Regions from separate parts of the Rhizobium sp. KNZ2-6A genome, predicted to be linked through region 2. Evidence: riboswitches for the same ligand, from Rfam matches in the RefSeq annotation. Region 2 holds a riboswitch; the other holds the start of a gene.
What was found. Region 2 has a riboswitch for S-adenosylmethionine ahead of metA (homoserine O-acetyltransferase MetA). Riboswitches for the same ligand answer to the same signal wherever they lie in the genome.
Positions count from the first base shown of each region.

Region 1: another riboswitch for S-adenosylmethionine. It lies ahead of ACPYOP_RS13460 (O-succinylhomoserine sulfhydrylase); the one in region 2 lies ahead of metA (homoserine O-acetyltransferase MetA).

Region 1 is NZ_JBNDIC010000016.1:25,113-40,198, reverse strand. Features, by position in the region: gene ACPYOP_RS13500 (hypothetical protein) at 1-431, shown strand, start outside; gene ACPYOP_RS13495 (tellurite resistance TerB family protein) at 608-1,021, shown strand; gene ACPYOP_RS13490 (transporter substrate-binding domain-containing protein) at 1,088-1,939, opposite strand; gene ACPYOP_RS13485 (acyltransferase) at 2,098-2,703, opposite strand; gene ACPYOP_RS13480 (MFS transporter) at 2,813-4,039, opposite strand; gene ACPYOP_RS13475 (LysR family transcriptional regulator) at 4,141-5,043, shown strand; tRNA gene ACPYOP_RS13470 (tRNA-Gly) at 5,067-5,140, opposite strand; gene ACPYOP_RS13465 (2'-deoxycytidine 5'-triphosphate deaminase) at 5,199-6,293, opposite strand; SAM riboswitch at 6,496-6,574, shown strand; gene ACPYOP_RS13460 (O-succinylhomoserine sulfhydrylase) at 6,618-7,805, shown strand; gene ACPYOP_RS13455 (DNA helicase) at 7,873-8,586, opposite strand; gene apaG (Co2+/Mg2+ efflux protein ApaG) at 9,197-9,589, shown strand; gene ACPYOP_RS13445 (Hsp33 family molecular chaperone) at 9,609-10,598, opposite strand; gene argF (ornithine carbamoyltransferase) at 10,646-11,563, opposite strand; gene ACPYOP_RS13435 (acetylornithine transaminase) at 11,734-12,933, opposite strand; gene ACPYOP_RS13430 (GcrA family cell cycle regulator) at 13,358-13,891, shown strand; gene phoB (phosphate regulon transcriptional regulator PhoB) at 14,143-14,826, opposite strand; gene phoU (phosphate signaling complex protein PhoU) at 14,857-15,086, opposite strand, start outside.
Region 2 is NZ_JBNDIC010000029.1:3,188-18,273, forward strand. Features, by position in the region: gene ACPYOP_RS19655 (vWA domain-containing protein) at 1-1,114, opposite strand, end outside; gene metA (homoserine O-acetyltransferase MetA) at 1,118-2,044, opposite strand; SAM riboswitch at 2,094-2,171, opposite strand; gene ACPYOP_RS19665 (AAA family ATPase) at 2,477-3,319, opposite strand; gene ACPYOP_RS19670 (ABC transporter ATP-binding protein/permease) at 3,485-5,335, shown strand; gene efp (elongation factor P) at 5,491-6,060, opposite strand; gene epmA (EF-P lysine aminoacylase EpmA) at 6,212-7,276, shown strand; gene ACPYOP_RS19685 (lysine-2,3-aminomutase-like protein) at 7,273-8,325, shown strand; gene ACPYOP_RS19690 (acyl carrier protein) at 8,689-8,940, shown strand; gene ACPYOP_RS19695 (acyl-CoA dehydrogenase family protein) at 8,940-10,133, shown strand; gene ACPYOP_RS19700 (amino acid--[acyl-carrier-protein] ligase) at 10,139-11,047, shown strand; gene ACPYOP_RS19705 (DUF1839 family protein) at 11,056-12,015, shown strand; gene ACPYOP_RS19710 (glycoside hydrolase family 2 protein) at 12,091-14,559, shown strand; gene ACPYOP_RS19715 (ABC transporter ATP-binding protein) at 14,866-15,086, opposite strand, start outside.

The sequences.
Region 1 (15,086 bases), on a different contig from region 2:
AGCTTGTCCGGCCATTTGCCGACCAGGCGGGCATACTGACCCTCGGCGGCAGAAGCGTGCAGCTGAACGGGATCATTCCGACCGACGTCGACCGGATGTGCACCGGCCCGAGCGGCAACAGCTGGCCCTGCGGCCAGGCCGCCCGCACGGCATTCCGCATGTATCTGCGCGGTCGCGCCATCGATTGCGATGTGCCGGACCCCGCCTGGAAGGGCATGATCAAGGGCGAGTGCCGCTATGTCCGCGTCGACCTCAGCGCTTGGCTCGTCCGCTTCGGCTGGGCGGATCCGGAACCCGGCTCTCCGCTTGCGTCCCTTGTCGATGAGGCCAAGCAGAAGAAGCGCGGCATGTATGGAGACGATCCGCGCAAGAACGGGAAATCGACGCTTGGGCCGCCGCCAGCCAAGGAAAATCCACTCAATCCGATCTGATGCCTTGCTTCCGCCATTGCAGTGCACTGCATGATATATGGCGCTGAGGTCGTTGTAGCACTTTAGATCCGCTGCATAATTCCTTAAATCGATTCCGATTTAAGGAATTATGCAGTAACTTTTGCCATGAGACGCGCGACTTTTCAGTCTGCCAAATTCAAAGGACTTCGCCTGCCATGAACAAGCCGCTTTCTGCTCACGAGGCCCTGATCTACGTCATGGTATTGGCCTCGGCCGTCGACCGCACGATGAACGACCGGGAACTCAGCCGCATTGGCGAGCTCATTCACGCCCTGCCGGTCTTCAAGGGGTTCGACGACGAGAAGCTGATTTCCGTCTCCCGTGATTGCGCCAAACTGCTTTCCAACAATGAGGGCCTGGATATCGTGCTCGAAACCGTGCGCGATACGCTGCCGGCGCGCCTTTACGACACGGCCTACGCGCTTGCCGTCGAAGTCGCTTCGGCCGACCTGTCGGTCAAGGCCGAGGAATTGCGCCTGCTCAGCCTGCTTCGCGATCGCTTCGGCCTGGACAAGCTCACCTGCGCCGCCATCGAGCGCAGCGCCATTGCCCGCTATCGCAAAGCCTGAAGCATTTTCTTGCTTTGCGCATTCCGGACGGAAAACCGCTGCGCATTTTTCCTGGAACTGCTCTGATCAGTAAAGCCCGTAAGGGAAATAGCGCAGATAGATTTCCTGCAGCCTGCCGTCGCGCGACAGTGTGGCAAGGGCATGGTTGATCGCGGCCGTCAGATCGGCATCCTGCTGACGCAGCATAATGGTCATGCCTTCGCCGAGGAACTGCTGCGACAGGTAGGGACCGTCAAACAAGGCGCAGCATTTTTCCGCCGCCGGTGAGGAAACCCAGAATGACAGCTGCAGGCCATCGGCAAAGGCGGCATCGACCTTGCCGTCCTTGACGGCCGCGAGCAGCGCATCCTTGTCGTCGAACGGCACCGGCTTGATCGCAGGGAAGAAGGCGGCCAGCATGGCCTCGTGCACCGTGCCCCTGACGACGCCGACCGGGTGGCCCGCAAGCGACGCGGCCGTGGTGCCACTGAGCGACGCCTTGAGATTGCGCACGAAGCGGGCCGGCAGCATCAGGAACGGGCGCGAGAAAGCGAAGCTCTTGCGCAGCTCGGGCGTGACGGCCACGCCTGATATCACCGCATCGCCCTGCGAAGCCGCCAGTGCTGCCTGCAGCTCGCCAAAGGGCAAGGCCTGGATCTGGCACTTGTCCGCTATGTCGAGCTCGTCGCAGATCTTGCGGGCAAGCTCGACATGGAAGCCGGTGAGCTTGCCGTTCTGATCGAGAAAGTTGAAGGGCGGAAAATCGATCGAAGTCAGGAAGCGCAGCCTGACCAGCGAGGACAGATCGGGCTTGGGCAGGCGTTCGCGCGCATCGAACAGGATCGGCAGGTTCGACGGCTTCGCCTCCTGGGCGTGGACGGAAAACGGCAGAGCGCAGGACATGGCGATCAGCGCCGCATGCGCGATAGACCGGGCCATGGAGATTGGCGACGAAAGGCAAACACGCATGGTCTTGATCCGGCCTCCGGTCGTGGATGCACATTCCTGATTCACCGATACGATGTAGCAGAGTCATGCCCCAGGGGGAATATCGAGGGGAATATCGCGCTCGGCAAGGATGGCGGCAGCGCCCGCGACTACTTTTTCGCGCGGGCGAGCAATTCGACCTTTGCCGATCCGCGGCCGCCGGTTTCTCCCCGCCGCTTCACCAGCCTTGCCGGAGCTCCGACATAGATGCCGTAGGGCTCGGTCTTCCCCTTGACCACGGCGTTGGCGCCGATGACACATCCCTTGGCGACATGGGCGCCGCCGAGGATCTTGGCGCCCGCCCCGATCCAGACATCGTCTTCGATGACGATCGGCTTCTTGGTGACGCCCTGCATGCGGATCGGCTGCGTGAGGTCGTCGAAATTGTGATCGAAGGACACGACCATCGCATGTGCGGCGATGCGCACGTCGTTGCCGATCGTGATGCCGCCGCGTCCCAGCAGAATGGCATAGTCGTTGAGGGAGACATTCCGGCCGATATCGATGCTGCCGCGTTGGGCGTCAATGACGATCCCCCTTCGGAGAAAGGCCTTTTGTCCGATCGTGACGCTGCCATCCTTCCAGATGATCGTCGCGCTGCCCGGCACCTTCGTGCGGCGGGAAATCTTCAACACGCCGCGCGTGAAGATCGCCCTCAGCCTGTAAAACAACGCAACATTGAGCATCGGCATCCATTCCAGTTGACGGATGATCATCTGGCACGAATGTCTGGCATCAACCTGAAGGAAGAAAGGTATTATTGCGGCAGCATCCAATAATGCCGCCGCCATTCGTTTGTAACGAACATTCGGGTCGCCGGACGCGTCATGTCCTTACGGCAAGCCCGGTCAGAAGCGCCGCAGTTCCGAAAACTGCGCCGGCGGCACAGACCGCGGTCCAGCCGCCCCAGCTCCAGGCCGTCCCTGCCAGCGCCGAGCCCACGGCGCCGCCGAGAAAGAAGATGCCGACAAACAGGCCGTTGATACGGCCGCGCGCCTCCGGCCGCAGCAGATTGATTGCCCTGCGTCCCAATGTCTGATCGCCGGTGGCGCCGACATCGAGCATCACGGCGCCCGCGCCGAGCACAACCAGGAAAATCAGGGAATGGCCGGTCTCGCCTTCGCCCGCCCATGCAGACAGCGCCATGGCACCGAGCAGGATCAGGTGCGAGACGGTTGTTGCCATGCGCGTCCAGCCGCGGTCACCCATCCGGCCGAAGGGAGAGGTCGCCGCCGCGCCGCCTGCTCCGACAAGGGCGAAAAGGGCGATGCCGGCTTGGTCGAGGGAGAAAGGCGGCTGCGTCAGGCGCAGCGCGACCGCTGTCCAGAAAAGGCTGAAACTCGCCATCACCATAGCAGCCGTGAACGCGCGTACCCGCAACACCGGCTCATCACGCAGCAATTGCCAGAGCGAGGCGATCAGCGCGACATAGCCGGTGTTCACCAGCGGCCGGCGTTCCGGTAATCGGAGTGCAAGAACGGCGATCAGCAGGGCAAGCGCCGCGGCGCTGATCGCGTAGAAGCTTCGCCAACCCCATATGCCGGCGACCAGACTTGCCAAGGGCCGTGACAGCAAAATGCCGACCATCAGACCGCTCATGACATTGCCGATCACCCGGCCGCGATGTTCCGGCGGCGTCATCGCCGCAGCGATCGGCACGAGGATCTGAATGGCGGAGCAGGCAGCCCCCAGGCCGAAGAGGAAGACAAGCAGGCTCCAGCCGGTCGGCGCGAAAGCGGCAGCGACCGCCATGACCAGGGCCGAGACGAGCATGCGCAGGACCAGCCGGCGGTTTTCGACGAGATCGGCAAGCGGCACGAGGAAAAACAGGCCGGCGGCATAGCCCAGCAATGACGCCATGGCGACGAGGCCGGCTGCGTTTTCTGAAAAACCAAGCGACGGACCGATGACGCCGACCAGCGTCTGCGGCGCAAAGAGATTGCTGACGATGACACCGGTGGCGACGGCAAACAGCAATGTCGAGGGTGCAGCGACCGCCTCCGGCGCGTCGTCTTCGGCATCACTCGTGACGCGTTCGGGAACCTGGGACATGACCTCTCCAATGATTTCTGATAATATTGATAGCCATGTTTATCGCTTTGCTGCATAATGCGGCAATTGAAATGAACTAATAATGATTATGCGAGTTCATCATGAACATTCATGATCTTGAAGCTTTCGTCGCCGTGGTGGAAACGGGCTCGATCGTTGCCGCCTCGGCACGCATCAACCTGACACAGCCGGGCATTACCCGGCGTGTCCAGAACCTGGAAGACAGTCTCGGCATTGCGCTGCTCGACCGGCAGTCGAAGCCCCTCAAGCCGACTGCGGCGGGACGCGAGGCCTATGAGCATGGCCGCCGCGTGCTCCGCTCGCTCGATGATCTCAAGGCCGGCGTTTCGCCCGGCGGTGCGATCGGTGGCGAATTCCGTCTCGGCATCATGCCCTATCTCTCGGAGGCGGCACTCTCGGCCCCCCTCGATCAGCTGCGCAACGAGTTTCCACGGCTGACGCTGCGCATCGTTTCGGGCTGGTCGCCGCAGCTCATCGAGCAGGTGGCGCATAGCCAGCTGGACGCGGCCACTGTCTGCCTGGCGGAAGGTGTCGAGCCGCCTGATAATGTCGTCGGCGATGTGCTCGGGGTCCACAGCGTCATCCTCGTCGCAGCACCATCGCTCGGCGTTCCCAAGACGCCGCGGCTTAAAGACCTCGCCCGCTTCCCCTGGATCATGAACCAGAGCGGCTGCGGCTTCCGCGCCTTCATTCATCACCGCTTCGAAGCGGAGCGCCTGCCCTTTGACGTCGCCGTCGAGGCGATGAGCGCCGATCTGCGCATGTCCCTGGTGGCGCGCGGCCTCGGCATCGGTGTTCTGACACCTGCCGCACTGGCCGACAGCCGCTGGCGCAATGCGGTCGAGATCGTCGAGGCGCCGGATTTCAACCCGAAAGTCGTCAACTGGCTGATACATCGCCCGCCGGCAGGACGGCTTGGCCGCCCGATTGCGACCTTCGGCGAAGCGCTGATGGAGACGCTCAAGACGAGAGGCCGTTTTTGACGTAATACGAATATTTTGGGATTTGGAGCGGGTGAAGGGAATCGAACCCTCGTATTCAGCTTGGGAAGCTGCTGCTCTACCATTGAGCTACACCCGCCTGACACCTTGAGATGTCCAACAGTTGGCCGCCTCTGTCAAGGCCGGTCAGCGACGGATCACAGCCGGAAGTGCTTCGAGAGCTTCAGGCCCTGGGCCTGATAGTTAGAGCCGAGGCCGGAGCCATAGAGGCTGCTGGGCTGTTCCAGCATGTGTTCGTAGATCAGGCGCCCGACGATCTGGCCGTCTTCGAGAATGAAGGGCACTTCGTGGCTGCGCACCTCCAGCACGGCTCGGCTGCCGCGGCCGCCGGCCGGCGCATGGCCGAAGCCTGGATCGAAGAAGCCGGCATAGTGGACGCGGAATTCGCCGACCAGCGGATCGAACGGCGTCATCTCGGCGGCAAAATGCGGCGGCACATGCACGGCCTCGCGCGAGACGAGGATGTAGAATTCATCCGGATCGAGGATCAGCTCGGTGCGGCCACGGCTGTAAAGCGGCTCCCAGAAATCGAAAATATCGTGCTGGGCCTTCTTGTCGACATCGACAACGGCGGTGTGGTGCTTGCCGCGATAGCCGATCAGCCCTTCCTTGTCGCCGGCAAGGTCGATCGACAGCGCGATGCCGCCGCCGGTGATGTTCGGCTTCTTGCTGGCGACCAGCGTCTCGGTTTCGTGCAGCGCCAGAAGTTCCGGCTCTGTGAGCAAGGCCTGGCCGACGCGGAAGCGGATCTGCGACAGGCGCGAACCGCGGCGAACGACGATCGGGAAGGTGCGCGGGCTGATTTCGAGGTAGAGCGGGCCGGAATAGCCGGCGGGGATCTTGTCGAATTCCTGCGCCCGGTCGGTGATGACACGGGTGAAGATGTCGAGACGGCCGGTCGAGCTCTTCGGATTGGCGGAGGCCGACATATCCTCGGGCAGGTCGAGGCGCTCCATCAGCGGCACGATGTAGACGCAGCCGGTTTCCAGCACCGCGCCTTCGGAAAGGTCGATAACATGCAGCTTCAGCCGGTCGAGCTTGTCGGCAACGAGATGCGAGGGACCGGGCATGAAGCTGGCGCGGACGCGGAAAGCATGGGCGCTAAGCCTGAGGTCGAGGCTTGCCGGCTGGATCTGATCGACGTCCAGTTCTCTCTCGCTCGTCAGCCGCCCCGTTTCAAAGAGCGCCGCGATGGCGCGATCGGCCAGAATTCCAGTATTGCGAGCCATCATGCCTCTTTCCCAGTGCATCAGCCGGCCCACTGCATAAGCCGACCCAGTATATAAGCCGGCAAGTCGCGAATAGATCTGCCGGGTGGGCGCGTTCGAAATGTTACTGCGGCCTTCGCACATCCAGACGGAAGCGCGGCCAGTAATTTGCCGCAGACAAAACCAAACTCGGGGAATTGACGCAAGCGGTCAACGGCAGTATTGCAACTTATCCCGTGGTGATTTGGCCGGTCGGCTTGCAGCCACGTTAAATAAGTGGCTAAAAGGACCGGGGTTAAACCGGTCTGCTTTCGCGGCCGGTTTTTTTGTTTTGAAAGTGGTGATGGCATGAGCAAGACTTGGCGCCCCGCAACCCAGCTCGTTCACGGCGGAACGCTCCGTTCGCAATTCGGCGAGACATCCGAAGCAATCTATCTGACCCAGGGCTTTGTCTATGAGACTTCGGAAGCCGCGGAAGCCCGCTTCAAGGGGGAGACTGACGGATTCATCTACGCCCGCTACGGCAGCCCCACCAACGACATGTTCGAGAAGCGCATGTGCGCGCTGGAAGGCGCTGAAGATGCCCGCGCCACGGCTTCCGGCATGGCCGCCGTCACCGCCGCCATTCTCTGCCAGCTGAAGGCCGGCGATCATATCGTCGCTGCCCGCGCGCTTTTCGGCTCCTGCCGCTGGGTGGTCGAGACGCTGGCGCCGAAATACGGCATCGAATGCACGCTGGTCGACGGCCGCTTTGTCGAGAACTGGGAAAAGGCTGTTCGACCGAATACCAAGCTCTTCTTCCTCGAAAGCCCGACCAATCCGACACTGGAAGTGGTCGATATCGCTGCCGTTGCCAAGCTCGCCAACCAGATCGGCGCCAAGGTCGTGGTCGATAACGTCTTCGCGACCCCGCTCTTCCAGAAGCCGCTGGAACTCGGCGCCCATATCGTCGTCTATTCCGCCACCAAGCATATCGATGGCCAGGGCCGTTCGCTCGGCGGCGTCATCCTCTCCGACAAGCAGTGGATCGACGAGAACCTCCAGGACTATTTCCGCCACACCGGCCCGGCTATGTCCCCTTTCACCGCCTGGACGCTGCTGAAGGGCATCGAGACGCTGCCGCTGCGTGTTGCGCAGCAGACGGCGAACGCCTCCAAGGTTGCCGATTTCCTCGCCGAGCAGACCGGCAAAGTCGCCCGCGTCATCTATCCGGGCCGCAAGGACCATCCGCAGGCCGATATCATCGCCAAGCAGATGAGCGGCGGCTCGACGCTGGTCGCCTTCGAGCTGAAGGGCGGCAAGGAAGCGGCTTTCAAGCTGCAGAACGCATTGGACATCGTGAAGATCTCCAACAATCTCGGCGACTCGAAGAGCCTGATCACCCATCCGGCCACCACGACGCACAAGAACCTTACCGACGAAGCCCGCGCCGAGCTCGGTATTTCGCCGGGCACGGTGCGTTTCTCCGCCGGCATCGAGGACAGCGCCGATCTGGTCGAGGATTTCGCCCGCGCTCTCGAGCAGGTTTCCGCCTGATATCAATCGAGCCGCCCGGATATCCTCCGGGCGGCTCGACCTGCCCTCATCGGGCAATGACAGCTCTTCAGCTGGCGACCTTAAACTCAACCAGGCCGTCGTTCAGGAAGACCATCTTGTCGAACAGCTTGAGATCCAGCGGATTCGGCAAGCGGATGTCCGAAAGATCGGGCAAGGGTTTCACCGCCGGATCATAGGAGCGGTCGATCTGCGAGACAAAGACGACGATCACGCCCCTGGCGCGCGCAAACGCCTTCAACGTCTGAACCTGGATCATCAGCTCCGGCTTTTCCCGCTTCTGATCGAGCAGCTGCAGAAAATCGACCACCGCCAGCGTGCCTCGCGGCACCTCGGCCAGCCTCTCGGCGATATAGCCGGCACTGATGGCATCCGAATTGTCGAATTCAAATAGCGGCGCAAATTCCGCATGATCGGCGCCGATGACAGGAAAACGGTCCAGAACGACCTTTTCCGTGTCTTCCAGCGTGAAGAACACGCCGCGATTGCCAGCCTTCATGGCTTCGACGGCGAGCCTCAGACTCATGAGGGTCTTGCCGTGACCGCGCCGCGCGCCGATCAACACCAGGTCACCCGGGCTTAAACGCGAATACAACTCGCCGACAGATACGGCTGTGTTCGCTTTGCTTGCAAGCAAACTCCAGCCTCCGAAACCTTCGCCGGCCGCGACGCGATCCAGCGCGGCATGCAAGGGGATATTCTGCTGGCGGGACAAGAGCCTCGCCTTGCGCTTCAAATGATAAACAGGGGCAGAAAGCCTCATATAAACCTCCTATTGCGAGCAGTGACCGCAACCCCTCCTTATGCCAGGCGCTCAAACAGTCGGTTTGGATATCGACGGCCCCGCATGAAATATACTTTCCCGAGTGGAGGGGGGAGGCATGGGCGATGCCAGAATCAGATGATAGCCGAAATCTCCGCGACGGGAAATCGTGGGCTCCTTCGAAGCGGAACATAAGACCGGATCAGGAATTATATGATCTGGAGATTTTGATTACGGGAAACACAGATATGATGACCGGCCCGCAAGTGCACCCGCAATTTCGGTAAGCGTTTTTGCACGTTGAGGCTGAGCCCGCGGCACTAAGGCGGGTAAGACCAAATGGCAAGCGGATCGAGATACTTTTGAGAGCGCTCTGTTAACCTTCATCATTAGCCGTAATAGCTGATTTGCGGCGCGCCCTGGCTGTTCACGCAAGTTTTCATCAGGCCGTTCCTTGACGGAAGGAATAGGTTATAGGATACCGCTAGATAGCCCGCACTTTGCGGGAGCAGTGGAAAGCGGATAAGATGCCGCGAAAAGGAAAATACTGGAACGCCCGCCGTGCTTGAAAGCGCACCGGACGTTTCAGCGCAGTGGCAAGGTATCAGGCATGTATCGCGCCCTCACACGCGACATCGAGGTGGTCGTAGAACCATTTTATCTGGAGGAGCAATCCGATCCGGACGACGACCGTTATGTCTGGGGATACCGCATCGTCATCTCCAACCATTCGAAAACAGCCGTCAAGCTGGTGACGCGCTATTGGCACATCACCGATATGAACGGCATCGTGGATGAGGTGACGGGGCCTGGCGTGGTTGGCGAGCAGCCGCACCTGAAACCTGGGGATAGCTATGAATATTCTTCCGGCTGTCCGCTGGACACGCCGTCAGGCATGATGTTCGGCCACTACCAGATGGAGACGGACGACGGGGAACTCTTCCATGTCAAGATCCCCGCCTTCTCGCTGGATACGCCGAACCTGCTGCGCACGCTGAACTGAGCCGCCGCAACCGGCAGCGTCAGGCCGCTTCTATCTCCGACGCTTCGAAACGATAGGTCGTCGAGCAGAACTCGCAGGTGACGGCGATTTCGCCATTCTCCTGGCTGGCCTCGATCTCTTCTGCCGTAAAGCCCTTCAGCACACCCTTCAGCTTGTCGCGCGAGCACGAACAGCGATCGAAAACCGCCTTCGGCTCGTAGACGCGCACGCCACGCTCGTGGAACAGGCGATAGAGAAGGCGCTCGGTACCGACAAGCGGATCCGTCAATTCGTCGGCGTCGATGGTTTCCACCAGGCTGCGCGCTTCCGCCCAGGCATCGTCTTCGGCATGATCGCGCAGGCCGCTATCGCCATCGCCGCCATGGAGATCCGGCTGGCGCATGCGCTCGGGGGCTTCCGGCAGGAACTGGGCAATCAGGCCACCGGCCCGCCAGCGGTGACGCGGCTTGCCCTCGCCATCGCGATCGAAAAGCTCTGCGGCACCCAGGCGGACACGCGTCGGGATCTGTTCCGACTGGCGGAAGTACGTGCCGGCAATCTCCTCCAGCGAAGCGCCATCAAGCGCGACGATACCCTGATAGGGCTGGCTGAAACGGCCTTGATCGATGGTGAAGGCGAGCACGCCCTTGCCGAGCAGCTGTTCAGGCTCGGTACGGCCCTCGGCGACGGCCTTTGCCAGCGCCTCCTCATTGAAACGCGCATAGGCCCGGACATTCTCCGGCGTCGAGAAATCGGCGACCAGAAGATCGACGGGACCGTCGCCCTTGGTCTGCACGGTGAACTTACCTTCGAACTTCAGCGAGGTGCCAAGCAGGACGGTCAGGACGATCGCCTCGGCCAGCAGCCGCGCCACCGGCGTCGGATAGTCGTGCCGTGCCAGGATCGTATCCAGCAGCGGACCAAGCTGCACGGCGCGGCCACGCACATCGAGCCCTTCCACCTGGAAGGGGACGACATGGTCGTCACCGGCAAAATCGAATTGACCCAGCGAGGCGGCATTTTCGGCCATTGCTTTACTCCTACTGCGCCCGCGCCCTCGAGACGCGGCTCATATCCTCAGATCGCGCCCAGGCACCAAGCAAGAATCGACTTTTGCGCATGAAGACGGTTTTCCGCCTCATCGAAAACAACGGATTGCGGGCCGTCGATCACCTCGTCCGTCACCTCCTCCCCGCGATGGGCGGGCAGGCAATGCATGAACAACGCGTCTTGGCCGGCCTGTGCCATCAAAGCCTTGTTGACCTGATAGGGCTGGAAGACGTTGTGACCGCGAGCCCGGTGTTCCTGATTCATGGAAACCCAGGTATCGGTTACCACGCAATCGGCGCCGGCGACCGCACGATCGGCATCATGCGAGAGCATGATTTCGGCGCCCTCATTGCGGGCCCAGTTCAGATAGTGATCCTTCGGCTCGGAACCAAGGGGTACGGCCATGTTCATGCGATAGCCGAAACGGGCGGCCCCTTCGATCAGCGAATGCAACACGTTGTTGCCATCGCCCGTCCAGGCGAGCGTCTTGCCCTTGATCGGGCCGCGATGCTCCTCGAAGGTCATGATGTCAGCCATGATCTGGCAGGGATGCGTGTCGTCGGTCAGAGCATTGATGACCGGAACGGTCGCATGCTCCGCGAGTTCCAGCAGGCGCGAGTGATCGGTCGTGCGGATCATGATGGCGTCGACATAGCGCGACAGCACCTTCGCCGTGTCGCCGATCGTCTCGGCGCGGCCGAGCTGCATTTCGGTGCCGGAGAGGAACAGCGTCTCGCCGCCCAGCTGGCGCATGCCGACATCGAAGGAGACGCGGGTTCGAGTGGACGGCTTCTCGAAGATCATCGCCAGCATCTTGCCGGCCAGCGGCTTGTCGGCCGTGCCAGCCTTCTGCGCCTGCTTTCGCACGATCGCATCGTCGATGATATCGCGCAGATCTGCAGCCGGAACGGCAGAGAGATCGAGAAAGTGTTTCGGAGAAGCCATGTCCTTACCTGTACTCCAGAAAAAACAATAACGCCCGCGTGGGGCACGCATAACCCCTTAAATCGCCATCGATTTAAGGGAAGGCTTATGCGATTTCTAAGTATTACCGCGTCCTTTGCGCGTCGCTTCGACGCGCGGCGCGGTAACCGCCCCGACTGCGGGCGCTGAGTTCAAGCCGATTTCTTGATGCGGGCCGTGCGCACACGCTCGGCGGCGCGCTCGAGGCGAGCGAGACCCTCGCGCGCTTCCTCGGCGGTCACGACCAGCGGCGGCAGGAGGCGGATGACGTTATCGCCAGCCGGCACACCCAGCAGATGCTCGGCGCGGACCGCCTGCAGCAGCTCCGCCTGCGGAATTGCCGCCTTGATGCCGAGCATCAGGCCTTCGCCACGAACATCCTCGATGATGTCGGGAAAACGGTCCTTCAGCGAGGCGAGACCCTGGCGGAACACCAGAGCGATATCGCGCACATGCTGCAGGAAGCCGTCGGCGAGCACGATGTCCAGCACCGCATTGCCGACTGCCATGGCAAGTGGATTGCCGCCATAGGTCGAGCCGTGCGTGCCCGCCTTCATGCCCGAGGCGGCTTCCGCCGTCGCGAGGCAGGCACCCAGCGGGAAACCGCCGCCGATGCCCTTGGCAACGGCCATGATATCAGGCTTGATCCCAGCCCATTCATAGGCGAAGAGCTTGCCGGTGCGGCCGACGCCGCACTGCACTTCGTCAAGAACCAGCAGCAGGCCATGCTCGTCGCAGATCTCCCGCAGGCCACGCAGGAACTCGTTGGTCGCGGGACGGATGCCGCCCTCGCCCTGAACCGGCTCGATCAGGATCGCGGCCGTCGCGTCGGTGATGGCCGCGCGAACGGCATCGAGGTCACCGAACGGCACCTGATCGAAACCCGGCGCCTTCGGGCCGAAGCCTTCGATATACTTCTCCTGGCCGCCGGCGGCGATCGTCGCGATCGTGCGGCCGTGGAAGGCGCCTTCGAAGGTGATGATGTGGAACTTTTCGGGATGTCCCTTGGCGAATTGATAGCGCCGCGCCGTCTTGATGGCGCATTCCAGCGCCTCCGCGCCCGAATTGGTGAAGAACACCTTGTCGGCGAAGGTCACTTCCGTCAGCCGCTTCGACAGCTTTTCCTGGCCGGGTACTTCATAGAGGTTGGACAGGTGCCAGACCTTGTCGGCCTGCGCCTTTAGTTCGGCAACCAGATGCGGATGAGCATGACCCAGCGAATTGACCGCAACGCCGGCTGCGAAATCGAGATAGCGTTCGCCATTTTCGGTAACCAGCCAGACGCCCTCGCCTCGCTCGAACCGCAGCGGAGCACGCAGATAGGTATCGTAAAGCGGCGCGGTCTCTGCCATGGCATGTCTCCTCGATCACAACCCTAAGGACCAATCGCTTCCATTCGATGAAACGGGTCCGAAAAAATCAAAAATGCCGCCTTGCGGCGGCCTGGGCACTATTGATGTTTTGCACCGCGATGTCAACAAAACTGGCGATTTAGCAGGTGCGAGAAAGCGCTGGCGGCCAAAAGAGATGCGTTCGGCACTGCCTATTGCAGAAATGCCACGCCGGGGCAGCAAGTTGGGGAAAACCTCGAAATCGATTCCTCAAGATTCCCGCGACTCTTGTCACGGAGTCAGCCTCACACTAGGTTAAAAACCAATTGCTAGACTGCATGCGGCGGAACTAGTCACCACAATTTTAAAGCGTTTCGTGCCTCGATCCCATGCGAGGCAATGGTGAGGGATTCTGCCATCGGAAACGCGACAGCGGAGACAGGGCATGAATTGGACAGACGAACGCGTCGAGAAGCTGAAGAAGCTATGGTCCGAAGGGTTAAGCGCCAGCCAGATCGCTGCGCAGCTTGGCGGCGTGAGCCGTAATGCCGTCATCGGCAAGGTGCACCGCCTGAACCTTCCCGGCCGAGCGAAGGCGGGCGGCACGGCGACTGCGGCACGTACGCCGAAGCGCAGCAGTGCCGCGCCCCGCGCTCCGAATTACACGTCTCGCGTCGCAACCCGCACGATTACCCGCCAGCAGGGCGCGACCATGCTGAAGGAAGAAATCGAAGTCGATGCCGTCAACGAGATCCAATATCGCCCGGCCTCGAACGTCGTCGTTCCGATTTCCCGCCGTCTCGGCCTGACGGAGCTTACGGAGCGCACCTGCAAGTGGCCGGTGGGCGACCCGCTGAAGGACGATTTCCACTTCTGCGGCAACGAAAGCCCGGATTCATCGCCCTATTGCACCTACCATCAGCGCCTGGCCTACCAGCCAGTGCACGAACGGCGTCGGCCGGCTCAGCCGCGCGGCTGAGATGCTCAGAGCATTCCCGCATCCCGGACGGAAAACCGCTCCGCACTTTTCCTGGAAATGCTCCCATGACTGAGATAAAGAAACGGGCCCTTCGGGGCCCGTTTTCTGTTTCCGCCGCTACTGCATAATTCCCTAAATCGAAATCGATTTAAGGGAAAATTATGCAGCATTCCAAGGTGTTACAGCGACCTTAGCACGTCTTGAAAGACGCGCGGCGCTGTAATGTCGAGTGCCTGATCGGGTATTCCCGCTCAGGCTTCCATGGAGTAGCCCGCGCCGCGAACGGTGCGGATGACATCCTGCATATTGGAGAAATTGAGCGCCTTGCGCAGGCGGCCGACATGGACGTCGACAGTGCGTTCGTCGACATAGATATCGTGCCCCCATACGCCGTCCAGCAGCTGCGAGCGCGAGAAGACGCGGCCCGGCGAGGACATCAGGAATTCCAGCAGGCGGAATTCCGTCGGCCCCAACCGCACTTCGCGGCTCTTGCGGTGGACGCGATGGGTTTCGCGGTCCAGCTCGATATCGCCGCAACGCAGCACCGTGGAGAGAACCTCCGGTCGGGCACGCCGCAGCATCGCCTTGACGCGGGCCATCAGCTCCGGCGTCGAGAACGGCTTGACGACATAATCGTCCGCGCCGGTGGAAAGCCCGCGCACGCGCTCGCTTTCCTCGCCACGGGCCGTCAGCATGATGATCGGCAGGCGCTCCGTCTCCGGCCGCATACGCAGCCGGCGGCAGAGCTCGATGCCCGATACGCCGGGGAGCATCCAGTCGAGGATCAAGAGATCGGGGATGCGCTCCTGGAGACGCAGCTCGGCCTCATCGCCTCTGAGGATCGTGTCGACCTCGAAGCCTTCGGCCTCAAGATTGTAGCGCAGCAGAACGCTCAGCGCTTCCTCGTCTTCTACAACAGCAACTCTCGGAACCATGCGCCTTTGGTCTCCTTTTTCGCTTCCAGATTATTCCGTCACCGCGCCGACGGTATTGGCGGTATCGTCCTTCGGGCGCTCGCCTTCCGGCTGCGCGCCTGTCGCCATGTAATAGATCGTCTCGGCGATGTTGGTGGCATGGTCGCCGATGCGCTCGATGTTCTTGGCGCAGAATAGAAGATGCGTGCAGGTGGTGATATTGCGCGGATCTTCCATCATGTAGGTCAGCATCTCGCGGAAGAGCGAGGTGTACATGGCGT
Region 2 (15,086 bases):
TCATCGAGATCGAGGTTGTATGGCCCCAATAGCTTTCCGGCACCGGATTGATCCAGATGCATTTGCGGAAATGGCCGGTCATTCGGGCGAGCCAGGTCTCGCCGGCCTCCTTGTTCCAATGCTCCACCGAGCCGCCCGGCTGAGAGATCTCGTAGGGGCTCATGGATGCGTCGCCGACGAAGACGACGCGGTAGTCGGGACCGAAGGTGCGGATGAGATCCGTCGTCGCCGTGATGTCGACGCGCCGGCGGCGATTGTCCTTCCACACGCCCTCGTAGAGACAGTTGTGGAAGTAGAAATACTCCATGTGGCGGAACTCCGCGCGGGCGGCAGAGAAGAGTTCTTCGACGACGCGGATATGGTCGTCCATCGAGCCGCCGACATCGAAGAACATCAGCAGCTTGACGGCGTTGCGGCGCTCCGGCCGTGTCTGGACATCGAGATAGCCATGCTCGGCGGTGGAGCGGATGGTGCCGGAAAGATCCAGTTCCTCGGCTGCCCCCTCGCGAACCCAGCGGCGCAGGCGCTTCAGCGCCACCTTGATATTGCGGGTGCCAAGCTCTACGCCGTCATCGAGGTTCCTGAAGTCGCGCCGGTCCCAGACTTTTACCGCGCGGCGATTGCGCGAGGTTTCCTGGCCGATGCGCACGCCTTCGGGGTTATAGCCATAGGCGCCGAAGGGCGAGGTACCCGCCGTGCCGATCCATTTCGAGCCTCCCTGATGCCGGCCCTTCTGCTCGGCCAGTCGCTCGCGCAGCGTCTCCATCAATCTGTCGAAGCCACCGAGTGCCTCGATCTCTAGTCTTTCCTCTTCGGTCAGATGCCGCTCGGCAAGTTTGCGCAGCCATTCGTCAGGAATGGCGGAAGGCTCCAACGCTTCTCCATCGGCATTACCGCTGACCGCCTCGACGCCGCGAAAGTAATCGGCGAAGATCTGGTCGAAACGGTCGATGAAGCGCTCATCCTTGATCAGCGTCGCGCGCGCCAGATAGTAGAAGGCCTCGACGTCGTAATCGGTAATCCCTTCTTCCATTCCCTCAAGCAGCGACAGGAACTCCCGGAGCGTCACCGGAACCTTCGCTTGCCTCAGCTTCAAGAAGAAGGGAATGAACAAGCCTCAAATCCTTTCCTGGCCGATCTCCTCCAGATCATACGGCGTGGTCTGGTAGATCTCGTTGATCCAGTTGCCGAAGAACAGATGCGCGTGGCTGCGCCACCGGTTCTGCGGCGGAATTTCCGGATCGTTATGCGGGAAATAGTTGTGCGGCATCTTGATCGGCACGCCCGCATTCACATCCCGGAAATACTCGTCCGCCAGCGAGGTGGAATCATATTCCACGTGATTGAACATGTAGAGCCGGTTGCAGGCCTGTTCATGCACGAGGCAGACGCCCATCTCGCTCGAATCCATCAGGATCTGCAGGCCCGGCACCTTCTCGATGTCGGCGCGCTTCACCTCCGTCCAGCGCGAGACCGGAATGGCGAAATCGTCGGAGAAGCCGTTGAGATAGACCGAGGAGGGCTTCAGGTTCTGGTGGCGATAGACGCCGAACGCCTTCTCCGTCAGCGTATATTTCGGCACCTTGTGGAAGTGATAGACGGCGGCCATCGCGCCCCAGCAGACATTCAGCGTCGAGTGGACATTGGTGGCCGTCCAGTCGAAGATCTGCCGCATCTCGTCCCAGTAGGTGACATCTTCGTATTCGAGCAGCTCGATCGGCGCTCCCGTGATGATGAAGCCGTCGAACTTGCGGTGCTTCACCTCTTCCCAGGTCTGGTAGAAGGCGAGAAGGTGCTCTTCGGAGGTGTTCTTGGCCTTGTGGGCGCCGATGCGCACCAGCGAAAACTCCACCTGCAGCGGCGATGCGCCGACCAGGCGCGCCATCTGGACTTCGGTCTTGATCTTGTTCGGCATGAGGTTGAGAAGCCCGATCTGAAGAGGGCGGATATCCTGACGGAACGCCACCGTTTCGGTCATCACCCGCACACCCTCGTTCTGGAGGGTTTCAAACGCGGGCAGCGTATCGGGAATTTTGATGGGCATCGTTTCACTCGACCAAATACAAAAAAACCGGCCGCGATCATGAATCGCTACCGGTCCGCACGCGGCCCTTTAGCGACTTATTTAACGTGGCTGCAAGCCGGCCGGCCAAATCACCACAAGGAGAAATGCATAAACCTGCTATTCATGCGGGTCAATGGGCAACCGGCGGCGGGCTGGGTCCGTTTTTGACGTGAGCAAATAGGCTCCGGGGCTGCCTCTCCCTTCGAGGCATTGACGCTTGCGCTGACGCTTCAGCGCCAAGGCACCTCAGGGTGAGGCAGAGAAGGTTCGTGCTATGGCGCAGGAGATCAGACCTCACCCTGAGGTGCGCAGGCCGAAGGCCGGAGCCTCGAAGGGCGAGGGCGGGTGATGCGGCTCTCCTATTTTTAAAGACGCCCGCAGTTCCGTGGGCGGAAAGCACAGCAACTGTTGTTACTTCCCTTGCCCGCGCGCCATGAAAGCCAGCCGTTCGAAAAGATGCACGTCCTGCTCGTTCTTCAGCAGCGCACCATGCAGTTTCGGCAGTGCGTTCTTCGCATCGGCGCGCAGCGTTTCCGGATCGATGTCGTCGGCGACCAGCAGGCGGATCCAATCCAGCGCTTCGGAGGTCGAGGGCTTTTTCTTCAGGCCCGGCATGTCGCGAATTTCAAAAAATTGCGTCAGCGCCGCATGCACGAGCGACTGCTTGATGCCGGGATAATGCACCTCGACGATGCGCTTCAGTGTTTCCATGTCGGGGAAGCGGATATAGTGGAAGAAACAGCGGCGCAGAAAGGCGTCCGGCAATTCCTTCTCGTTGTTCGAGGTGATGATGACGATCGGGCGGATAGCGGCTCGGATGGTCTCGCCGGTCTCGTAGACATGGAACTCCATGCGGTCGAGTTCCTGCAAGAGATCATTGGGGAACTCGATGTCGGCCTTGTCGATCTCGTCGATCAGCAGCACGCATTTTTCCGGCGAGGTGAAGGCCTGCCAGAGCTTGCCCCGGCGGATATAGTTGCCGACATCGTGAACTCTGATGTCGCCGAGCTGGCTGTCGCGCAGGCGTGAAACGGCATCATATTCGTAGAGGCCCTGCTGCGCTTTCGTCGTCGATTTTACATTCCATTCGAGGAGATCGAGCCCGAGGGCCGCGGCCACCTGACGGGCGAGCTCGGTCTTGCCCGTGCCCGGTTCGCCCTTTACGAGGAGCGGGCGCTCAAGCCTTATGGCGGCGTTGACGGCGACCATCAGATCCTTGTCGGCGATATAGTCCGCAGTTCCCTGAAATTGCATCGGAAGGCTTTCTCAATCATTCATGTGCAAGCTAATTTCTGGCCGAATTCGGTTCAAGGCGTGAAACCGTGTATATAGCAACGTGATCGCATTGATCTATTGCAAGGATGGACATGGGGGCGGGGCATGGTTAATTGACGGGATGTGCGTCGCAGGGAAGTGCTGATGGCAGTTGAAGCGCAAGCCAAGCCGAATATCCAGGGAAACGAGCAGGTCGGGTACGATTTGAGCCTTTTCTTCCGGCTGAGAATGATGTTCTCGGCTTTCTGGAATTCGCCTGTCCGCATCAAGATCATTTCGCTTACCGTCGCGCTCTTCCTGATCATCATGGTCACGGCCTATGTCCAGGTGCTGCTCAATAGCTGGAACGCGCCCTTCTACGATTCGCTGGCAAGGCGCGATATCACCGCCTTCTTCCATCAGCTCGGCGTCTTCGGCATCATCGCCGGCTCGCTTCTGGTCCTCAACGTCGTCCAGGCCTGGCTCAACCAGATGACCGCGCTCTACATGCGCGAGGGCCTGGCGCGGGATCTGGTCAATCAGTGGCTTCAGGCCAAGCGCGCGCTTCGTCTCGCCTCCTCCGGGCTGATCGGCGTCAATCCCGATCAGCGCTTGCATGAAGATGCCCGCAATCTCGCCGAAAGCACGACCGGGCTTGCCATCGGCCTGGTGCAGGCGACGATCCTGCTCCTGAGCTTCATCGGCGTGCTCTGGGAGCTGTCCAGCGGCATGGTGTTCAAGGTCAATGGCGCGAGCTTCGCGATCCCCGGCTATATGGTCTGGGCGGCGATCCTTTATGCCGGGTCGGCCTCGTTCCTCAGCCAGTTCGTCGGCCGCCGGCTGGTGCGATTGAATGCGGACCGCTATTCGAAGGAAGCTGAGCTACGCTTTGCGCTCATGCATGCCAACGAGCATATGGCGGCGATCACCATTGCCGGTGGCGAGGAGAACGAACGGCGGCGGATCAATCTCGATATATCAGCCGTCCTCGGCGTCATCCGCCAGCTTGCCATCGCCAATACCAATCTGACCTGGGTCTCGGCAGGCTATGGCTGGTTGGTGCTGATCATTCCGATCCTCGTTGCGGCCCCGGCCTATTTCTCCGGTGGCCTGACCTTCGGTCAGCTCATGGTGGCCGTCGGTGCCTTCAATCAGGTCAATTCGGCATTGCGCTGGTATGTCGCCAATTTCGGCCCGATCGCCGAATGGCGCGCCACGCTGATGCGCGTCACCGATTTCCGCAAGGCACTGACGGAAATGGACGACAAGACGCCGATGCCGCATACGCTCGTCTTCGAAAAGGCGGCGCCCGGCACGATGGTGTGGACCGATCTGGAAGTTTCCACCAAAACCAATGACGAGGCCACGGAGAACGGTTTCTCGATTGCCGAGGGCACCGTCACCATCCATGCCGGCGAGCACCTGATGATCAACGGCGATCACGGCGTGAACCGCAGGCTGCTGTTCGAGGTGCTGGCGCATCAATGGTACAGCGGCTCCGGCACGGTGAGCTTGCCGCCGATGGACGATATGCTGTTCATGCCGCATACGCCCTACGTTCCAAGCGGCACGTTGAGAGAGGCGATCTGCTTTCCGGAGGATCGCGATGCCTATGACGATGCCGCCGTCGATGCCGTCATGGACAGGGTGGGTCTCGGCCGCCTCAAGAGCCGCCTCGATACGCAGGCCCGCTGGGATCGATTGCTGGATACCGAAGAGCAGAAGGCCATCGGCTTTGCGCATCTGCTGCTGGCAAAGCCGAAATGGGTCATCATGGACGATGCCCTGGAAGGCCTGGAGGCCGAAGTTCAGGTGAAGGCCTGTGCCTTGCTGGCCGAATTACCCGATGCGACCTTGATCTATATCGGCCGCTCCGAGGCCTTCATGCAGGCCATGTCGCCGCGTCTCCTGCATCTGCAGACCTTGGCTCCGCATGAGCACAGCATCGAGATCGATGCGTCGTCGGACGCGGTCGATGCGGAGCCGACGGATCAGAAAAGGGTCAATAGGCAATAGGCAATAAGGCGATCTGGTGATGTCGCGCGCCTTGGCGAGGTTGATTTGATTTCCATTCGCCCGAAATGCAAAACGCCCCGTCATGGAGACGAGGCGTTTTCTCATGCGATGAAGTGGCTGATCGGAAAAGCGCTCAGCACTTTTCCTGGAATTGCTCAGTCCTTGGCGCGCTCGACGTAGGAATTGTCTTCCGTGGCGATGACGACGCGGGTGCCGGCGTTGATGTGCGGCGGCACCATGGTGCGCACGCCGTTCGACAGCATGGCGGGCTTGTAGGACGAGGATGCCGTCTGGCCCTTCACAACCGGTTCCGTCTCGGTGATCTCGAGCGTGACATGGCGCGGCAGTTCGAGCGCCAGCGGAATGCCTTCGTGGATCGACAGGATGCAGGTCATGCCTTCCTGAAGATAGGCCTTCTGGTCGCCCATGGTGTCGACGTCGACCACGACCTGATCGTAGTTGGCCGGGTTCATGAAGTGGAAGCCTTCGCCATCTTCATAGAGGTACTGGAAGTTCACGTCTTCGACGAAGGCGCGCTCGACCTGCTCGGTGGTGCGCCAGCGCTCGGAGACCTTCACGCCGTCGACGATGCGGCGCATGTCGACCTGGGTGACCGGCGTACCTTTGCCCGGATGAAAGTTCGCGGCGGTGAGAACGACGTAGAGCTTGCCGTCGACGTCGAGAACGTTGCCCTTGCGGACGGAAGAGGCGATGACCTTGACCATAAGACTTCCTTGTAACGCTGCGTTTTGCGTCGTAGAGGGACTGTCGAAATGCTCTCCGAGACGCAGCTTTTGTTTGCTTGGGGGCGCAACTACCCTAAATCAATGGAAATTGCCACCCCTAAGGCGGCTGGTGTCCTGAAGAAAGCTAGGAATGAAGCCGAAGACGAGCAAAGCGTCCCCCTGGTGGACCCGCAATGTCCATGCGGACCGGCGGCCGTTCCTTATTGGCCGCAATGCAATCCAGGTGGCGCTGCGGGCTTTCTTCGCGCGCAACGACTTCATCGAGGTGGATACGGCGACGCTGCAGGTGTCGCCCGGCAACGAGGCGCATCTGCATGCCTTCGAGACCGAGGCGCTGACGACCGACGGAAGGGCGCTGCCTCTTTATCTGCATACCTCGCCGGAATTCGCCTGCAAGAAGCTTTTGGCGGCCGGCGAGGAGCGTATCGCCTGCTTCGCCCATGTTTACCGCAATCGCGAGCGCGGGCCGCTGCACCATCCGGAATTCACCATGCTCGAATGGTACCGGGCAGGCGAGAGCTATGAGATCCTGATGGCCGATTGCGCCGCGCTGCTGGGACTTGCGGCGGAGACGGTCGGGGCGAAGAAATTCAGCTATCGCGGCGCGGAGACCGACCCGTTCCTGGCGCCGGAGCGCATCAGCGTGGCGGCCGCTTTCGAACGTTATTCCGGCATCGATCTCTTTGCCTCCATCGGCCTCGATGGATCGACGGATCGCGAGCGTCTGGCGGCGGATATGCGCCAGGCGGGCATTCGCGTTGCCGACGACGATCTGTGGCAGGATCTCTTCAGCCGGGTGCTGGTCGAGAAGGTCGAACCCAATCTCGGCTTCGGCCGCGTCACGATCCTCGACGAATATCCCGTTTCCGAGGCGGCCCTTGCCCGGCCTTCGGCCAGGGATCATCGCGTTGCCGAGCGCTTCGAACTCTATGCCTGCGGCGTCGAGCTTGCCAATGCCTTCGGCGAGCTCACCAATGCCAAGGAGCAACGCCGCCGTTTCGAGATCGAGATGGCGGAAAAGCAGCGCGTCTATGGCGAGACCTATCCGCTGGACGAGGATTTTCTGCAGGCGCTTGCCGTTATGCCTGACGCAAGCGGCATCGCGCTTGGCTTCGACCGGCTTGTGATGCTGGCGACGGGTGCCTCGCGGATCGAGCAGGTGCTGTGGGCGCCGGTCGCGGAGTATGACGCATGAACGTGATGCGCCCGATCCGGACCATCGGCGAGCTTGAGCGCGCCGGGCTGATCGATGCCGATCAGGCGGTCGCGCTCGAAGCGGTGGCGGAGCGTTATGCCGTCGCCTTGACGCCGACCGTTACGCGTTTGATCGATCCGGCCGATCCGGCGGATCCCATCGCCCGGCAGTTCGTGCCCGATGCGGCCGAATTGCTCGTTACGTCCGAAGAGAGGGCCGATCCGATCGGCGATCATGCGCACAGCCCCGTCGAGGGCATCGTGCACCGCTATCCGGACCGCGTTCTCCTGAAAGCCGTGCATGTCTGCCCGGTCTATTGCCGCTTCTGCTTCCGGCGCGAGATGGTCGGGCCACAGGGGCTCGGGACGCTGGATGGCGATGCGCTTGACGGTGCCTTTGCCTATATCCGCGAGCATAAGGAGATCTGGGAGGTCATCCTGACCGGCGGCGACCCGCTGGTGCTTTCCCCGCGGCGGCTGGAAGACATCCTCAGGCAGCTTGCCGATATCGATCACGTGAAGATCGTCCGTTTCCACACGCGCATTCCGGTTGTCGATCCCCTGAAGGTCGATGCGGCGCTGATTGCGGCGCTGAAGGCGAGCGGCAAGACCGTCTATGTAGCGCTGCATGCCAATCATCCGCGTGAGATGACGGATGAGGCCCGTGCGGCCTGTGCCCGGCTGGTCGATGCCGGGATCGTGCTCATCAGCCAGTCGGTTTTGCTGAAGGGCGTCAATGACGATCCGGAGGTGCTGGCGGCGCTGATGAAGGCTTTCGTCGAAACGCGTGTAAAGCCCTATTACCTGCACCATCCCGACCTCGCGCCCGGCACCAGCCATTTCCGCCTGACGATCGCCGAGGGCCAGGCGATCGTCGCGGCACTGCGCGGCCGTATTTCCGGTCTCTGCCAACCAACCTATATTCTCGATATCCCCGGCGGCTACGGCAAGGCGGATATCGGGCAGATGTCGGTGCGGGAGCTGCGCGAAGGCTGCTATTCGATTTCGGACTATCGCGGCGGTGAGCACGTCTATCCGCCGGAAGGCTAGGGACGGCTTTTGTCCTGCAGGCCTATACTTCCACTGACGCTCTGATTGTTATGACGTTTTTTGAATGAAACGTGGTGGCGAATTTTGGTACGTTAACCTTCTTTCACACCTCAACATTCCAAAAATCGCCATTCCTTAATATTAGTGATTCTCGATATTTATGCTTGAGTCGCGTGTTAGATGGCTTACGCTTGGTAAATTTCAATCAGGTAAGTATCGAATATAGCAATTTTCAACGAAGTATAAGCTGGTTGTATTTACCACGTCGCTTAGCGGAATGTTCTATTTTACCTGTTACTTCTTGGCCAACGATAAGACGGCATGACTTCGGTTGTGCTTGCCATTGCCAGAAGGGACTAGACTATGAACAAGACGATTCGCGATTTGCTGGCCAAGTTCGGTACGCTTCCCGTTGCTGTCGATCAGATCGAAGACGATGCCGATCTTTATGCTGCGGGATTGTCCTCCTTCGCTTCCGTGCAGCTGATGCTCGGCATCGAGGAAGCCTTCGACATCGAATTTCCGGACAATCTGCTGAACCGCAAGTCCTTCGCCAGCATCGCCGCGATCGAAAGAACCGTCGGCATGATCCTGGACAGCAGAAAGGTCGCATGATGAGTGTGGCGGTCGCTCTGCTTGAGGTTGGGACGGGCGAGGGGGCGGCGGTGCGTGCTGCGCGCGTCGCAGCGATCGCCAGCCAACACGCCGATGCCGTCGATGCCGAGGGCCGGTTCCCACGTGAAGCCGTCGACGCCATGCGCGCCGAGAAGCTGCTCTCCATCCAGATCCCCGCCGATCTCGGCGGCGAAGGCGCGTCGATGACCGAGATTGCCGAGCTCTGCTCGATCCTCGGTCAGGCCTGCGCCGCCAGCGCCATGGTCTTCGCCATGCATCAGATCAAGCTTTCGAGCCTGGTCGAGCATGGCGCCGACAGCGACTGGCACCGAGACTTCATGCGCCGCATCGCCCGGGAACAGCTGCTGCTCGCTTCGGCGACGACCGAAGGCGGGATCGGCGGCAACCTGCGCAACAGCATCTGCGCCATCAAGGTCGAGGGCGACACCTGCACCCTCGAAAAGGATGCGACCGTCATTTCCTACGGCGCCCATGCCGATGCCATCCTGATTACCTCGCGCAGCCATGCCGAGGCGGCGTCCTCCGATCAGGTGCTGACCTGCTTCCTTAGGGATCAGTACGAGATCAAGCGCACGGTCGAGTGGAACACCCTCGGCATGCGCGGCACCTGCTCCGACGGCTTCCTGTTCAAGGGCGAGGCTCCGGCCAAACAGATCCTGCCGAAGCCGTTTGCAGAGATTGCCGCGCAGTCGATGCTGGCCAGCTCGCATCTGCTCTGGAGCGGCGTCTGGTACGGCATTGCGGCCGACGCGGTGTCCCGCGCCCAGGCCTTCGTGCGTGCCGCTGCCCGCAAGTCTCCTGGTGCGCCACCGCCCGGCGCGCTGCGTCTGGCTGAAGCCTCCAGTATGCTGCAGATGGTGAAATCCAATGTGGTTGCCGGGCTGAAGGCCTATGAAGAGGCGAAGCTCGACGCAGACCGCCTGTCGTCGATGGGCTTTGCGGTGGCGATGAACAACGTCAAGATCGCGTCGTCGGAGATGATCCTGCCGATCATCAACCACGCAATGCTTATCTGCGGCATCATGGGCTACAAGAACGGTACGCCCTATAGCCTCGGCCGCCACCTGCGCGACGCGCACTCGGCACAATTGATGATCTCGAACGACCGCATTCTCGGCAATACGTCGACCATGCTGCTCGTCCACAAACAAGATACCAGCCTGTTGGGGTAACCGTTATGGATATGCAAACATCGTTTCTCGACCGTCTTTTCGATTCTGGCCTGTTGATCGACACCGGCGTTGATGGTCTCTACGGCCGCAGCGGCCAGTTCGAAGACGTGATTTCCGCTTTCGAGCGCTTGATCGACACGTTCGGCGGCGCCGATGGCGCCGAAGCCATTCGCTTTCCGCCCGGCATGAACCGCGCCTTCTTCGAAACGAGCGGCTACATGAAGAGCTTCCCGCAGCTGGCCGGCACGGTGCACAGCTTCTGCGGCAACGAGCTCGACCATATGAGCCTGTTGAAGTGCATGGAAGTCGGCGACGACTGGACGAAAGACCAGCAGGCGACCGATATCGTGCTGACGCCGGCGGCCTGCTATCCGCTCTATCCGACGGTTGCCAAGCGCGGTGCCATTCCGGAAAACGGCGCGCTCTATGATCTGCAATCCTATTGCTTCCGCCATGAGCCCTCCAAGGATCCGGCCCGCCAGCAGCTATTCCGCATGCGCGAATATGTCTGCATGGGCAGCGAAAAGCATGTGACGGATTTCCGCCAGAGCTGGATGGATCGTGGTGTCGAGATGATGAAGGCCGTTGGTCTCGACGTGACGATCGATGTCGCCAACGACCCGTTCTTCGGCCGCGCCGGCAAGATGCTCGCCAACAACCAGCGCGATCAGAACCTGAAGTTCGAGCTACTGATCCCGATCACGTCCATCGCCAATCCCACAGCCTGCATGAGCTTCAACTACCACCAGGATGCCTTCGGCACGAAGTGGGGTCTGAACTTTGCCGATGGCCGCGTCGTGCACACGGCCTGCGTCGGCTTTGGCCTGGAGCGCATCGCGCTGGCGCTGTTCCATACCCACGGTCTCGACACCAAGGAATGGCCCGAGAGCGTGCGCAAGACGCTGTGGGGCTGATCGCACTCATGGCTGCCGTGTTTCAGGGACTGGATCCTGCCGCCTACAAGCCACATGCGCTGCACGACAGCGAGCGCATGTGGCCCGAGACCAACTGCTACATCGATCTCTGGATCGAAGTGCTTTCGAGCCTGAAGCTGCCGCCGGAAGCCATGCTCGGCTTTACGCTGACACAGGATTTCGAGGGCGATCAGTTCACCTTCTTCAAGGTGCCGCTCGAGGATCTGGAAGCGCTCTATGGCGTGCGCTGCACCGAGCTTGCGATCTACGACAAGGTTCAGAACCATGTCGCCGAGCAGATCGGCCGCGGCCGGCTCTGCCTGGTCGAGATGGATTCCTTCTTCATGCCGGATACTCAAGGGGTCGGCTATCGTCGCGAACACGGCAAGACGACGGTGGCGATCAACCGGCTCAACATGGAGGGCCGGACGCTCGATTACTTCCACAATGGCGGGTTCTTCCGGCTGTCGGGCGAGGATTTCGACGGGCTCTTCCAGCTGCATCTGACGGATGAGGACCTGCCCTTCCTGCCCTATACAGAATTTGCGAAATTCCCGGAGAAGGCACCGGCCGAAGCCGCCATCCGCGAGACGGCTCGGCAGCTTCTCTCCTTCCATTTCCGCCGCCGGCCGCAAGCCAATCCAATCCGCGCCTTCGCCGAGATTTTCCCCGCGCAGGTGGAGGCGATCGCCGAACGGCCCTTCGGTTTTTTCCATAAATACGCGTTCAACACGCTGCGCCAGCTTGGCGCCAATTTTGAGCTGGCCGGCAGTCACTTCGATTGGCTCTCGGCCGATCTGTCCGAAACGGCGGGTGAGGCACGGAAAATCTCCGAAGCGGCAAAGTCGGTGCAGTTTCAGCTTGCCCGCGCCATCACGCGCAAGAAATTCGAGCCATTGCGCACAGCGCTTGATCCGGCCGCCGATGCATGGGATGCCATGATGAGCGAGCTCGAACGGAAGCTTTGACGGGCTTGCGTTCGATTGCGATACGGCTGGGTCATTCTGGAAATATTGGGGCGGGGGAAATCCCCGGAAGATGTCATGGGCGGGCGCTTGGCGGATCTCGGCGGCGGAATGCGGCTGAGCGAGGGTTGGAATCTGGTATTGACGGACGCGGGCACCTGCATCTCGCCATCCGATGTGCCGCTGACGTCAGGCTTCATCCCGGCACCGGTGCCGGGCACTGTGGCGGAAGCGCTGGAAAAGGCCGGGCGTTTCGACCGGACGAGGCCCCAGCCTCTCCACGACCGCGATGCCTGGTACATCTGCCGTTTGGTGGACGCCGAGGCCGGCGATGCGGTCCTGCGACTGGAGGGGCTCGCGACGCTTTGCGAAGTCTTTCTCAACGGCCAGCAGATTGTTGTTTCCGAAAGCATGTTCGAGGCTCATGACATCGACGTCACCCTGCTTGGCGGCGACGAACTGGCGCTCTGCTTCCGCGCGCTGGAGCCGAAACTCTCAGAACCTGGACCTCGCGCCCGCTGGCGGCCGCAGATGATCACGCCGCAAGGGCTGCGGATGGTGCGCACGACGCTGCTTGGCCATATGCCTGGCTGGTGCCCCGAGGTTCAGGCCGTCGGTCCCTGGCGGCCGATTTCGCGGCTGCGGCCGAGCGCGCCCGTTATTCGTGATCTCTCGCTGCGGCCGGACCTGCTCGAAAATGGCGAGGGTAGGCTTTATGCCTCGCTTTCGATCGAGGCCGATATCAATGAGCTGGTGCTGAAGTGCGGAGAGGCGGAGCAGGCTTTCGAGAAGGCCGGTGCGGGCCGCTATACGGCAATCCTGAAAATTCCCGATGTGGCGCCCTGGTGGCCGCAGACGCATGGCGTGCCGCAGCTCCATGATGTCACGCTTGTCGTCGATGGCATCGAGCATGCGCTCGGGCAGACGGGTTTTCGCCGGCTGTCGGTCGATCGCGGTGCCGACGGGCGGGATTTCGCCCTGATCATCAATGGCGAGCGGATTTTCTGCCGGGGTGCTGTGTGGACTACCGCCGATATCGTGCGCCTGCCCGGTGGTCGCGACGATTACGAAAACTGGCTGCGGCTGGCGGTTGACGCCGGCATGAACATGATCCGCATCGGCGGCACCATGGCCTATGAGACGCCCGAATTCTTCCGCCTTTGCGACGAACTCGGCCTGATGGTCTGGCAGGATTTCATGTTTGCCAATTTCGACTATCCGAAGAACGACAAGGCGTTCAACGCCCATGTCGAGGCCGAGGTTGCGCAGCTTCTGAGCCGCACGCGTTTGTCGCCGTCGCTGGCTGTCCTTTGCGGCGGCAGCGAGATCCATCAGCAGGCGGCCATGATGGGCCTACCCGAGCAGTTCTGGAAAAGCCCTGTTGTCGAAGAGATCATCCCGCCATTGGTGCAATCGCTGCGGCCGGATGTACCCTATGTCGTCAATTCGCCGTCCGGCGGACCGATGCCGTTTTCGCCGAATGCTGGCGTGACGCATTATTACGGCGTCGGCGCCTATATGCGGCCGCTTGCCGATGCCCGCCGCGCCAACGTCCGCTTTGCCGCTGAGAGCTTGGCTTTCGCGCATGTGCCGCAAGCCCGCACGCTTGGCCAGCATCTGCCGGTCCCTGCGGTTCATAGCCCGCTATGGAAGGAGCGCGTGCCGCGTGATCGCGGCGCATCCTGGGATTTCGAGGATGTGCGCGATCATTATCTTCAGGAGCTTTACGGCTTCGAACCTAGCCGATTGCGGCGGGAGGATTCGGATCTCTATCTCAACCTCTCACGCGCCGTGACCGGCGAAGTGGCCGAGGAGACCTATGCCGAGTGGCGGCGCCAGGGCTCCGGCTGCAACGGCGCGCTTGTCTGGACGCTGCAGGACCTGCTTCCCGGCGCCGGCTGGGGCGTTCTCGATTCGACCGGGGAGCCGAAGCCGGTCTGGTACGCGCTGCGGCGCGCCTTCCGGTCGGTGCAGGTGCTGCTCATGGATGAGGGCACCAATGGTCTCGATGTGCATGTCATCAATGAGAGCGATGCAGCGCTTGACCTGACCGTCGAGGTCTCCTGCCTGCGCGACGGTCGCCAGATCGTCGTCGGTGGTGGCCGCGATCTGGTGCTCGAAGCTGGTGGCAAGCAAAAGATAGCCTGTACTGAACTTTTCGGCGCCTTCTTCGACACGACCTATGCCTTCCGCTTCGGCTCGCCGTCGCATGACGTCACGGTGGCGCGGCTGACAGCATCGGCGACCGGCGCCGTCATCGCTGAGGCCTTCTATTTTCCGCTCGGGCGCACCAAGGCGTTCCACGATGCGGAGATCACGGCGTCGGCGGTGTTGGAAGGCGAGGACTGGTTTCTCGAGTTGAGCAGCGATCGGTTGGCGCAATCGGTGCAAATCGATCTGGAAGCCTATCGCGCCGAAGATGACTGGTTCCATCTTGCACCGGGCAGCCGGCGGCTTCGGCTGTACCGACGGGAGGGCGTTCCGGCCGATGTCATTCCATCCGGCCAGATCCGCGGGATTGGCAGCCGTCGGATCGTCGAGGTTTGAGGGGGGCATCTCGCCCTTGGCGGGCGAGAAAGCAATTTCACTGGTTTAGGAATTGCGACACTGGAGGCTTAGCGTGCTCAAAAGCTCAGCGCAATTTCTAAGCCATTGAAATTGCAAGAGAGGGGGGTCCGTTTCTTGCACCAATAAACTGGACGCTGATTGCGTCCATGCCTACCCCCGCTCTTGTACAAACTAAGAATTAGACGAGGGACGAGCCCTCGCCTAATCCTAAGTTTTTACTTTCTCGCCCGCCCCTTTCGGCAAGCTCAGGACGGCGAGATAGGCCCTACCCGCTTCAACATGCTCCTACAAAGTCACCCCATCCGGCCCGAACAAATGGCAGCGCTCGGGATCGATATGGATGCTGACCGTTTCGCCGGCGCGGATGCTCTGTTGATCTTCAAGCGCAACCGTCAGCGCCTGACCGCCATGCAGCGTGACATAGAGGATCGTCTGGCCGCCGAGGTGCTCGACGAGATCCACGCGGGCGTTGCCGAGTGCTAGACCGCGATCGCCGACATTCAGAT